Regions from separate parts of the Paraburkholderia sp. BL23I1N1 genome, predicted to be linked through region 3. Evidence: predicted binding sites of a transcription regulator. Region 3 holds the regulator's gene; each other region holds the start of a gene.
What was found. Region 3 encodes LexA, which represses DNA repair genes until DNA is damaged. Its sites were predicted from a motif close to ACTGTATNNNNATACAGT; they were not measured.
Positions count from the first base shown of each region.

Region 1: a site for LexA is predicted at 2,567-2,584, ahead of recA (recombinase RecA). Genes of this name have one in related genera too.
Region 2: a site for LexA is predicted at 1,791-1,808, ahead of imuA (translesion DNA synthesis-associated protein ImuA). Genes of this name have one in related genera too.

Region 1 is NZ_RAPV01000001.1:397,806-402,006, reverse strand. It holds gene B0G76_RS01990 (DUF2889 domain-containing protein) at 1-510, opposite strand, end outside; gene recX (recombination regulator RecX) at 722-1,402, opposite strand; gene recA (recombinase RecA) at 1,410-2,486, opposite strand; gene B0G76_RS01975 (response regulator transcription factor) at 2,720-3,532, shown strand; gene B0G76_RS01970 (sensor histidine kinase) at 3,542-4,201, shown strand, end outside.
Region 2 is NZ_RAPV01000001.1:3,258,076-3,262,276, reverse strand. It holds rRNA gene B0G76_RS15225 (23S ribosomal RNA) at 1-1,059, shown strand, start outside; rRNA gene rrf (5S ribosomal RNA) at 1,210-1,322, shown strand; gene imuA (translesion DNA synthesis-associated protein ImuA) at 1,879-2,718, shown strand; gene B0G76_RS15210 (DNA polymerase Y family protein) at 2,618-4,201, shown strand, end outside.
Region 3 is NZ_RAPV01000001.1:1,960,857-1,965,057, reverse strand. It holds gene cysT (sulfate ABC transporter permease subunit CysT) at 1-15, opposite strand, end outside; gene B0G76_RS09385 (sulfate ABC transporter substrate-binding protein) at 160-1,218, opposite strand; gene lexA (transcriptional repressor LexA) at 1,532-2,182, shown strand; gene B0G76_RS09375 (hypothetical protein) at 2,241-2,585, shown strand; gene B0G76_RS09370 (DUF2939 domain-containing protein) at 2,792-3,448, shown strand; gene B0G76_RS09365 (universal stress protein) at 3,457-3,924, opposite strand; gene nodI (nodulation factor ABC transporter ATP-binding protein NodI) at 4,189-4,201, shown strand, end outside.

The DNA.
Region 1 (4,201 bases), 1.6 Mb from region 3:
GTCGTTGGAATGCTCGTCTGTGCTGTGCGACGTACCGTTCCCTGAACTCGCTGTCGCGCCTGGCGCGCTGTCACCTGTGTTCCATACGTCGCCGGCGAACGCCTGGATTGCGGCGGTAGGCAGGAGCGCGCACAACTCGGTGAGATGCGTACAGCCAGCCGTGCCGGCCAGCAAACGGGCAGCATCGCGACGGAAGTTCTGGAACAGATTGAGTCCGATGAGGGCACGGTAGGCGGGATTGCTGGCTTGGCACAAGCCTGGATAGGGCACCCAGTCGGACGACGCTTCGGCGTCGACGACGTTGAGCTTGCGATCGATGGTGATGCGAAGCCAGAGTTCATGGATCGGCTGACCATTGGGCCGGACGCCCGACGCAAGCACCACATCGCGCGGTTTTTCGTCGGTCAAGCACGCTTCCACATCCCACAGGCCATCGGCTCGCTCATAGGCTTCCGCTCTGATTGCGCGACGGTGGCGCAACTGACGGGACACTGGCGGGGAGAGCGGCATGCGGGAAGGAAAGGCCGGATTGGAAAACCCGTGAATTTTAGCATACTGGGTATTTGAGACAGGTTGGAATCCGCAGGCCCACCCAGCAGGCGGTTCAGCGCGGGAACCCTTATCACGAAGTGACGTACGCGGCGAGGGTTTGCTGCGGGATTGCCGCCGTTTGCCCGCGATTTGCCCGCGGTTTGCCCGCGGTTTGCGGCTATGCGCCACTTCAATCCTCGTCGAATCCTTTGAGGATTTTGCCGATCGTGGCACCCGAGAAACCGCGCGACGCCAGAAAGCGCGCCTGTTTGGCGCGCTCGGCGGCCGTTTCGGGCAGCCGATCGAATTTCTTCCCCCAGACGGCTCGAGCGCGCGCGAGTTCGGTTTCGCGCAGTTGCGCACTGGCCTCTTCGACCAGCGTTTGGTCCACTGCGTGCTGCTTCAATTCGCCGACGATCCGGCTTGCGCCCAGGCGTGACGCGCGCCGATGGATCAGGCTTTCAGCAAAGCGCGAATCGGACAGCCAGTTTTCGGCCTCCAGCGCGTCGAGCAAGGTATCGAGCGAATCGGTTTCTTCGACGAACGGCTTCAATTTGCGCGCCAGTTCAGAGCGGCTGTATTCACGCCGGGACAAATAGCCGAGCGCACGTCCTTTTAGCGAACGGGCCGGGCGTTGGGATTTTTTGGCTTCGTCCTGCCCTGACTTCGCCTCGCCGGGTGTGCGGCGCGAGCGGGTGTAGGTGGTTTCGGACGGGTCTGCTTCAGCTTGCGCGGAAGATTCAGACTGAGATTGACGACCCGAAGCGCGATCATGCGCGTCGAACGACTCGAACGGATCGTTGTCATCCTCGCGCGGGCCGTCCGCGTTGTTGCGTCCATTCTTGGACAGCGGCCGGCCCTTGCGTATCACGTGCTGGTTACTCTTCTTCGCCCGCGACTTCAGCGGCCGCACCGGTCGCCACTTCCGCCATGGCATTCACGCCCAGCGATTCGCGAATACGGTTTTCGATCTCACGGGCGACATCCGGATTTTCGCGCAGGAATTCACGCGCGTTGTCCTTACCCTGACCAATACGTTCGCCGTTGTAGCTGTACCAGGCACCGGCCTTGTCGACGATCTTGGCTTGCACACCGAGGTCGATGACTTCGCCCTGACGGGAAATGCCCTCGCCATACAGAATGTCGAAAATCGCTTCACGGAACGGTGGCGCAACCTTGTTCTTCACCACCTTCACGCGCGTTTCGTTACCGATCACTTCGTCGTTCTTCTTGATCGAACCGATCCGGCGAATGTCCAGACGCACCGACGCGTAGAACTTCAGCGCGTTACCGCCCGTGGTAGTTTCCGGATTGCCGAACATCACACCGATCTTCATACGGATCTGGTTGATGAAGATCACGAGGCAGTTGGTACGCTTGATCGTGCCGGTGAGCTTGCGCAGCGCTTGCGACATCAGACGCGCTTGCAGACCCGGCAGCGAGTCGCCCATTTCACCTTCGATTTCAGCCTTCGGTACGAGTGCCGCGACCGAGTCGATCACGATCATGTCGATCGAGCCCGAGCGCACCAGTGCGTCGGCGATTTCGAGCGCCTGTTCGCCGGTGTCCGGCTGCGAGACCAGCAGTTCATTAACGTTCACGCCGAGCTTGCCCGCGTACTGGATATCCAGCGCGTGCTCCGCGTCGATAAACGCCGCCGTACCACCGAGCTTCTGCATTTCAGCCACGACTTGCAGCGTCAGCGTGGTTTTACCGGACGATTCCGGACCATAAATTTCGACCACCCGGCCACGCGGCAAACCACCGACGCCCAGTGCGATGTCGAGGCCGAGTGATCCCGTTGAGACCACCTGGATATCTTCGACCGCCTCACCCGCGCCGAGCCGCATGACCGACCCTTTGCCGAACTGCTTTTCGATCTGCGCGAGCGCGGCAGCGAGTGCCTTGCTCTTTTCAGCAGTCAGTCCAGCCGAGCCTTTCTTGCTTTCTTCCATGAATCGTCCTTTGCTATGATGAACGGCGTCTGAGGCAGATGTGCGGCCCACTTTTAGATGGCAGCACACGAAACTCAGACACTGTATAAAAAAACAGTAGTTTTGGCAAGCACGATTCTCATGCGAACGCGCATTTTTACCGTCGCGCTGCCCAACTACCCACAATAATTTTCGGAGACCGCTGTGCGCCGGGGGGACACCCCACGGCGCCGGCCAGGCCAGGTTGGCGCACCATGCGAATTCTGATTGCCGAAGACGACAGCATACTCGCGGACGGTCTGGTTCGATCACTCCGCCAATCGGCCTATGCCGTCGATCATGTGAAGAACGGCGTCGAGGCCGACACCGCCCTGTCGGTGCAAACTTTCGACCTGCTGATCCTCGATCTGGGCCTGCCGCGCATGTCGGGGCTCGAGGTGCTGCGCCGCCTGCGCGCCCGCAATTCGAACCTGCCGGTACTGATCCTCACCGCTGCGGACAGCGTCGACGAACGCGTCAAAGGCCTCGATCTCGGCGCCGACGATTACATGGCCAAACCCTTTGCCCTGAACGAGCTCGAGGCGCGCGTGCGCGCGCTGACCCGGCGCGGCGCGGGCGGCGGCCCGACGGTGGTGCGGCACGGCTCGCTGTCGTTCGATCAGGTTGGCCGGATCGCCTATGTCAACGAGCAGGTGATCGACCTGTCGGCGCGCGAGCTCGGTTTGCTCGAAGTGCTGCTGCAACGGATCGGGCGGCTGGTATCGAAGGAACAGCTCGTCGACCATCTGTGCGAATGGGGCGAGGAAGTCAGCAATAACGCGATCGAAGTGTACGTGCACCGGCTGCGCAAGAAGATCGAGCCGAGCGGCGTGCGCATCATCACCGTGCGAGGCCTCGGGTACTGCCTCGAGAAAGCCGCCCTGCCCGCGAACACGAGCACAAATGTGAACGCGAGCGACAACCCGCTCGCGCCGCCTGCGTCCGGTGAGCCCGAAGCGCCGGCATCGCCGGGATCGCCGTCTTCGCCTCCGTCGGCCGCGATGCCGGCGAGCCATCACTACAAATAGAAGACGCCCATGTCCGCACGCGCAGACCGCGCTACGGCGCACGCGGCGGACCTCGACGAGGCACGCGACGAGCGCTACGCCAATCCGTTCGCCCCGCCCGACGAGACCGAAGCCGCCGCCGAAGCGCGCCCGCGCTCGCTGTTCGGCGAGATTCTCGACTGGATGCTGGCGCCGCTGCTGCTGCTTTGGCCGATGAGCCTCGCCGTCACCTACCTGGTCGCCAAGTCGATCGCCAACGGCCCGTTTGACCGCGCGCTCGAAACCGACGCCTACGTGCTGGCCCGCCAGATCCATCCGATCAACGGCGTGGCGGAGTTGTCGCTGCCCGATTCCACCCGCGACTTTCTGCGCACCGACAATGTCGACAGCGTGTTCTATCAGGTGCTCGGCACGCGCGGCGAACTGGTGGGCGGCGAGCGCGACATGCCGCTGCCGCACGAGGAGGACCGCCCTCCCCCGGGTCTCGTCGAATTCCGTGACGACGTGCTGCGCGGCAACGACATCCGCGTCGCCTATACGACCGTCGAGTTTCCGCAGACACCCGGCGCGCAGCCGGTGCTGGTGCAGGTCGCCGAGACGCTCGACAAACGCAGCCAGCTTGCCAACGACATCATCAAAGGCGTGATCCTGCCGCAGTTCGTGATCCTGCCGCTGGCGATCCTGCTGGTG
Region 2 (4,201 bases), 1.3 Mb from region 3:
CCGGTGCCGGAAGATTAAATGATGGGGTGCAAGCTCTTGATTGAAGTCCCGGTAAACGGCGGCCGTAACTATAACGGTCCTAAGGTAGCGAAATTCCTTGTCGGGTAAGTTCCGACCTGCACGAATGGCGTAACGATGGCCACACTGTCTCCTCCCGAGACTCAGCGAAGTTGAAGTGTTTGTGATGATGCAATCTCCCCGCGGCTAGACGGAAAGACCCCATGAACCTTTACTGTAGCTTTGCATTGGACTTTGAACCGATCTGTGTAGGATAGGTGGGAGGCTATGAAGCGTGAACGCCAGTTTGCGTGGAGCCGTCCTTGAAATACCACCCTGGTTTGTTTGAGGTTCTAACCTTGGCCCGTGATCCGGGTCGGGGACAGTGCATGGTAGGCAGTTTGACTGGGGCGGTCTCCTCCCAAAGTGTAACGGAGGAGTACGAAGGTACGCTAGGTACGGTCGGAAATCGTGCTGATAGTGCAATGGCATAAGCGTGCTTAACTGCGAGACCGACAAGTCGAGCAGGTGCGAAAGCAGGTCATAGTGATCCGGTGGTTCTGTATGGAAGGGCCATCGCTCAACGGATAAAAGGTACTCTGGGGATAACAGGCTGATACCGCCCAAGAGTTCATATCGACGGCGGTGTTTGGCACCTCGATGTCGGCTCATCTCATCCTGGGGCTGTAGCCGGTCCCAAGGGTATGGCTGTTCGCCATTTAAAGAGGTACGTGAGCTGGGTTTAAAACGTCGTGAGACAGTTTGGTCCCTATCTGCCGTGGGCGCTGGATATTTGAAGGGGGCTGCTCCTAGTACGAGAGGACCGGAGTGGACGAACCTCTGGTGTACCGGTTGTCACGCCAGTGGCATCGCCGGGTAGCTATGTTCGGAAGAGATAACCGCTGAAAGCATCTAAGCGGGAAACTCGCCTTAAGATGAGATATCCCCGGGGCTTCGAGCCCCTTGAAGGGTCGTTCAAGACCAGGACGTTGATAGGTCAGGTGTGGAAGCGCAGTAATGCGTTAAGCTAACTGATACTAATTGCCCGTAAGGCTTGATCCTATAACCGGTGTGTTTTACACACGCACGGTTGAGATCAGTGTTGTGCCGGAAACAACACAGCCCAGACTTCATCTGATGAAACCATCATCAGAAACTACTTCTTCCCGATTGGTTGTGCCGCCCGCCAGGGCGACACGGCAACAAGTCATGCCTGATGACCATAGCGAGTCGGTCCCACCCCTTCCCATCCCGAACAGGACCGTGAAACGACTCCACGCCGATGATAGTGCGGATTCCCGTGTGAAAGTAGGTAATCGTCAGGCTCCCCCGCAGCAAACAGAAACCCCACCCGCAAAGGTGGGGTTTCTGCGTTTACAGCCCGCAAAAAACAGCGGCAAGAAAGAAGCGGCGTCAGTACGCTTGCGGCATCATGACCCCGGCAAAGGCGCGTCCGTTTCCGCTGATCCGCCGCCTTTGCGTCACCCGTCAGCAGGACGGCCGGAAAAAACACCGTCAATACGGCCGGGAAGCGGCCGGCGAGGGTTGTGTCCCGGCGTCGTACGCTATCTGATCCGGCCAGGCCCATATCCGCAGCATACACGCCGCGCGGCTCTCCGCTTTCATCCCTTCCAGAGCACGCTAACTCTAGTTTTGTTCGCTTGATAGCAACGCCAAAGGACAACTGCTCCTGCAGGCGAAAAATCTGCAACAAAACAACTTCACCACCCCTCTTCATTTTCTTCCTTCGCGCGTTTCGTCGCCTCACCTCGTCTTAACATCCGCCTCAGAATACTGTATAAATATACAGTGAAAGCTCGTCGCCCCATGCTTGCCCGATGCCGGGCAGGGCGGAGTATTCCCTATTGAACGAGCGTGTCTATGGCAGCAGCGATTCATCTGGCGACAACAGCGCTGTCGTCGCAATTGCGGCGTCAGGTGTGGCAGGGCAATGAGCTTGCCGAGGCGGATTCGCGGGTGATTTCCAGCGGCTATGCTGCGCTGGATCGACTGCTGCCCGGACAAGGCTGGTCGGCCGGCGGCCTGACGGAGTTATTGATTGAACACGAAGGAGTCGGCGAACTGCGTCTGCTGGCCCGCGTGCTTCGGCATCTTACGGCACAAGCCGAACGGTACGTCATGCTCGTGGCGCCTCCTTACCAGCCCTGTGCTTCGGCACTGAGGGCTTGGGGTATCGATGTCGAACGCGTCTTATGGGTGCGCTCGAGTGAAGACCAGGGTCTGTGGGCCGCTGCTCAGGCATTGAAGCAGGATGGTGTGGGGGCCGTGCTGGTATGGCTGCCGAATGCCCGCGCCGATAAGGTTCGGCGTCTGCAGGTGGCGGCTCAGGAGTCGGCCTCGCTAGCATTTTTGATCCGGCCCGTCGAAGCCGCCACGCAATCTTCGCCGGCGCCGTTGCGAATGATCTGTGAACCGCTCTTGCCGGCTAATGCGCAGACGATCAACCGTCGTCAATGGTTGCAGGAGATCGGTATCTCGATCGATATCTTCAAGCGCCGCGGTCCGCCGCTAGCGGAGCCTCTGCGTCTCGTTTTGCCGTTACAAAGCGTCGTGCTGCCGGAAAGCGGAGTCGGCAGCAATCAAGGACGAGAGATCAAACATGTTGTGGATAGCAGTCACATTGCCACTCTTGTCGCTGGAAGCCGTGAAGCCTATCGAGCCGCTCCCGGATGGTTCACCCGCGAAGCCGTATCGGTGTGAGCCCGGCAACGAGGCAAACCAACCTCCCGGTGCGGAAGACGTCACCGAGGTGCGCTGCTATGCGTTGGCCGATCACGCGCACATCCTGATGCCGGATTTCGACGCATTGCGTGCCGGGGTGCATGCGGGTCATTCGCGCTCGTACGCATTGGCTTTGGCTCCTGGTCTCAAGATGCTTATCGCGGACACAGCCCGCGAAACCCAGGCGTTCGAGGCGATGGCGCTCGCTTTGCTGACGTACACCCCGAAGGTATCGCTTGCGCATGCGCATACCTTATTGCTGGAAGTCGGCGCTGGTTTGCGATTGTTTGGCGGCTTGCGCGCGTTGTTGTCACGGGTATCCGCGACGGTAGCTGAATTCGGCTATACGGCGCGCATCGCGTGCGCACCGACAGCATGGGGCGCGTGGCTGTTGGCGCAGGCGCATGCTGCTCGGCAGGGGCATCGTTGGCATGTGATAAAGGAAACCTCGCTGGCGCGGGTCCTCGATCGCATATCTGTCTCGTTGCTGCCGGTTGCGCAGGCGCATCGTGATGTGTTTACCCATGTCGGTTGCTCGACGCTGGCCGATTTGCGTCAGTTGCCAAGGTCAGGTGTCGTGCGGCGTTTCGGCAGTGGCATTCTGGATCTGCTGGCGCAAGCCTATGGCACGCGTCCGGATCCGCGCGAATCGTTTCGGGCGCCGGCATCGTTTCATGCGCAGTTGGAGTTGCCGTCGCGGGTCGATAATGCCGATGCATTGCTGTTCGCCGCGCGTCGGCTGATTGTGCAACTGGCCGGATGGTTGAGCGCACATCATGCGGCGCTCAGCGGTTATACGTTGTTGCTTGAACATGAATTGGCTTCCCGTCATGCGCCTAAGACGTCGAGTCTGAAGGTCGCGTGGGCCATACCGTCGCGCGATGCCGAGCATCTGATCTGGCTGTTGCGTGAGAAGTTGAATCAGACAGTTCTGGTGGCGCCCGTGATCGAGTTGAAGCTGGTCGCGGATCAGATCGACGAGCATGCAGGGCGGTCGGACACCTTGTTTCCAATGCCCGAATCAGACGGCGATTCGATCGCGCGTCTACTCGAACGCTTGAGCGCGCGTTTGGGACCGGAGAACGTGCTGCAGATGTCGGTGCAGGACGATCATCGGCCTGAGCGGGCAATGCGCGCCGAGGCCTACCAGGCGCAAGCGTTTTCACGCAAGAAGCGTTCGTCTGCGAAAGTCAGGAAAAAAATCAAAGCGGATAAAACCTGGCTGACCGATGAGTTGCAGCACGCTGCATTGGAGAGTGTGCGCGTAGACGGCGATGCTACGGAACAGGCAGAGGCAGAACGCACAGCACATCCATTGCACATATCGCAACAGTCTGACAAAACGAGTGACGCTAAAAGCCGCTGTATATCCGTAACGCCATCGGTTGATGCTCAAGCCTCATTCGATCTGCCCGACAGTGCATTGCCATCGCCGCCTCGCCCTGTCTGGATGCTCGACAAA
Region 3 (4,201 bases):
GGTCAACGTCGTCATGCTCAGTACTCTTTCAGGGTTGAAGCCGGCGGCTCTTTTTTCGGCCGCCTGGCTGCTCAAAAAGCGCGCCTCGCGGGCGCGCTTTTTTGGGTGAGGTGTTTGACTAACGTGTCTAACCGCGCATCTCGTCCGACCGAATGCCCGTTACTGCGGCGAGTAAATCGAATCGAACACGCCGCCGTCGGCAAAGTGCGTCTTCTGCGCGTTCGCCCAGCCGCCGAACGAATCGTCCACCGTGTAGAGCTTCAGCTTCGGAAACTTCGAAGTCAGCTCGGCCGCCACCTTGCTTGAACGCGGACGGTAGAAGTTTTTCGCGGCGATTTCCTGACCCTGCTCGCTGTAGAGGAAGTTCAGATACGCCTCGGCCAGTTTGCGCGTGCCGTGCCTGTCGACCACCTTGTCCACCACCGCGACCGGCGGCTCGGCCAGAATGCTCACCGACGGCACGACGATTTCAAACTTGTCCGGACCGAATTCCTTCAGCGACAGAAATGCTTCGTTCTCCCACGCGATCAGCACGTCGCCGATCCCGCGTTGCACGAAGCTGGTGGTTGCACCTCGCGCGCCCGAATCCAGCACGCCGGCATTCTTATAGAGCTTGCCGACGAATTCTTTGGCCTTCTGATCGTTGCCGCCTGGCTGATGTTCGGCATAGGCCCATGCGGCCAGGTAGTTCCAGCGCGCCCCCCCCGAGGTCTTCGGATTCGGCGTGACGATCGACACACCCGGTTTGATCAGATCGTCCCAATCCTTGATGTGCTTCGGGTTCCCCCTGCGCACCAGAAACACGATCGTCGACGTGTACGGCGAAGCGTTGTCCGGCAAACGCTTCTGCCAGCCCTTGTCGAGCAGACCCTTGTTGGCCAGCGCGTCGATGTCGTAGGCAAGCGCCAGTGTCACGACGTCCGCCTGCAACCCGTCCAGCACCGAACGCGCTTGCGCACCCGAGCCGCCGTGCGACTGCTTGAAGGTGATCGTCTCGCCCGTTTTCGCCTTCCATTCCTTGCCGAATGCCTGGTTGACGTCCTGGTACAGCTCACGTGTCGGGTCGTACGACACGTTCAGCAGCGTCGTATCGGCAGCGTGTGCCTCTGTCGTGACGCCGACTGCGGCAAACGTGCCGAGGGCGCCGAACGTGCCGAATGCAAGCGCCGCAATGAGTTTTCTGGTCCTGCCAGCCAGCCCCGTACCTTGATGGTTCATGCCAACTTGCTCCGCGATGTGGTCCGCTGAAACAGCGTGGTGTTGTTTTGCGTCGCGGTCACGTGCACATGAGCGCCAACTCGAAGGGCAGTCTATCGAAGAGCTTTCATCATTAAAAATAATGTTTCTTCATTTTTTAATACGCAAAAGTGGTAATGGCGGCCGGATAAGGCGTCGCGACACGAAAACGGGTGTTGGGACGTCCATTTTCGGCGTTGGAGCGCCCCCCCAGGGCACGAACTTAAAGTAAAGCTTGAATTGCGCGGAATACTGTATAAAAATACAGGCACCTGTTCATACATACAGTGACGCTATGACAAAACTCACCGCACGACAGCAGCAGGTTTTCGATCTGATCCGCCGGGCCATCGAACGCACCGGTTTTCCGCCCACCCGCGCGGAGATCGCCGCCGAACTGGGTTTCAGCTCGGCCAACTCGGCAGAAGAACATTTGCGGGCGCTGGCTCGCAAGGGCGTGATCGAACTCGCGGCCGGCGCATCGCGCGGCATTCGCCTGTTGTCGGGCCCGGAAGATTCGCCGTACCAGTTCACGCTGCCGCACGCCAGCATCATGCAGTTGTCGCTGCCGCTGATCGGCCGCGTTGCAGCGGGTAGCCCGATCCTGGCGCAGGAACATATCTCGCAGCACTACGCATGCGACCCGGCGCTGTTCTCGAGCAAGCCGGACTACCTGCTGAAGGTGCGCGGTCTGTCCATGCGCGACGCGGGCATCTTCGACGGCGACCTGCTCGCGGTGCAGAAGAAAAGCGAAGCCAAAGACGGCCAGATCATCATCGCGCGCCTTGGCGACGATGTAACGGTCAAGCGCCTGAAGCGCCGGCCGAACGGCATCGAGCTGATCGCCGAGAACCCCGATTACGACAACATCTTCGTTGAAACCGGCAGTGCGGAGTTCGCGCTCGAGGGTATCGCCGTCGGGCTGATCCGCCCGGGCGAGTTCTAACCCCCCGCTCGTCCGCCAATCCGAAGCTGCCCCAACGTTGAATCGCCTGGAGAGACTCATGGAACGCCTTGCCCGCCTGCTGCCTTTTCGCCAGTTTGGTCGTTTGCGCCATCTGCGCAAGCTGGTGCCCTGCTCATTGATCGAGGCGTCCCCGGCCAGTACTCCATCGCTATTCGACGCGCCTGCGGGCGTATCGGGTTTGCCGTCCTCGTTGCCGGCCTTTGCTCGCGTGTCGCTGAATTCCGGGCTGAATACAGCTGAACCTGCGCGTCGTGCGCCGGTGCGCGTCTATCACGGGCCGTCGCGGCTGATCATGGTCGGCACGGTAGACGCCGTGTGCCGCATGATCGATCGTTGCATCGCCGACGAAGCTAACCTGCATGGCGCGGTGTTCGAGTCATAAGCTGCACTGCGCGCGCACTCTATTCCACTGGAGATGAGCGGCGTGCCGAATGCGACGTGCGACACTCGGCATGCGACGCCCGGCGTGCGACGCCCGGCAAAAAGTCTTTCGGCCTTCCGCGCCTACTCGAATATTGCATCACCTGGGATCCTTTTTCGCGTGGCCGCGGTCCACGTTAGATGACACCTGATGGAGAGTCTCATTCGATGGCATTTTCAACTCGCACGAAGCGCGGCGCCATTCGGCCGCTGATCATCAGTTTGATTGTGATTGCGGTGATTGCCGCGTTGGGGTTCGGCTACGCGTCGCCCTACATGGCGCTGAATAACCTCAAACGCGCGGCGGATGCGCGCGATGCGCAAACCGTCAATCAATACGTCGACTTTCCCGCGTTGCGCGAGAGCCTGAAGCAGCAGGTCACCGGCTTGCTGACCCGTCGGATTGACGCGCATGGCAACGGCAATCCGTTCGCGGCGATTGGCGCAATGATCGGCGTGGCTTTAATCGGTCCGCTCGTGGACGCTTATGCGACGCCCGACGGCGTGGCGGCATTGCTGAACGGCATGCCGCCACGCGGCAACCCGGGCGAACGGCCGCCAGTTCCGCCTGCTGCGGGTTCGCCCGCACCGGAACCGGCGCCCGCTGCTGCCGGCAATACGGCCAACGGCACGACCGGCGGCACAACTAGCAACGAGAACAACACGACGCCACCGCAACCGCCGCAAACCACGGCGGGCTATCGCGGCCTCAACGAGTTCGTCGTTACCTACCAGCATGGTGCGGGCGACACACGTTACTCGGCGATCTTGCTGCGCGAAGGTTTGTTCACATGGAAGCTCGCCGCGGTCAATCTGAACGAGTGACCGCCTCGTCAAGCCGCCGCTGCTTGTTGCTGCTCCTGCGCGGACGAGCACGCTACCAGAATGCTGCACGAGACCCGATCGAGCAGCGGCGTATTGCCCGCACCCATCCACCATCGCGACAGGCCGGTGCGGCAACGATGGCCGACCACCACGAGGTCGACATGCAACTCGTTGGCAAGGTTGGCGATCTCGTCAACCGGATGGCCAAATGCAAAATGCCCTTGCGCAGACACGCCGCGTTCGGTGAGCCAGTCCACTCCTTCCTGCAGGATGTCGCGGGCTGTTTTTTCGAAACTGCCACAGGCTACATCGGTCAGCAGGCCCGCGCTTTGCGCAATGCTCGAGCGCATGTCAACCACCGACAACAAGTGCGTTTCCGCCTTCAGATCCAACGCCAGGTCGGCGCCGCAACGTAACGCTTTGCGGCCTTCGCGCGAGCCGTCGTAGCACAACAGAATTTTTTGGTAGCTCGCCATGATTTTTCTCCCATCCGCGAGAAACGCGGTCTGAATGAATCATGGTGCGCCGCAATTCAGGTTGCAAGGGATGGAAAACGCTAAGTGCGCCCTAAACAGGTGCGCGCTGGATTCGGGCCGGGTTAAGGTCACCCGTGAGCCTTTGCGGCAGCGCAAGAAACACCGCCCGGCGCATCCAGAGTCGATCAACACATCTCTGCCGATGCCATAGAATGAGCGGCCTTACCGGTCATTTGCGTCATTTCGCGGAGCCTCGATCGATCCATGTCTGAAGCCG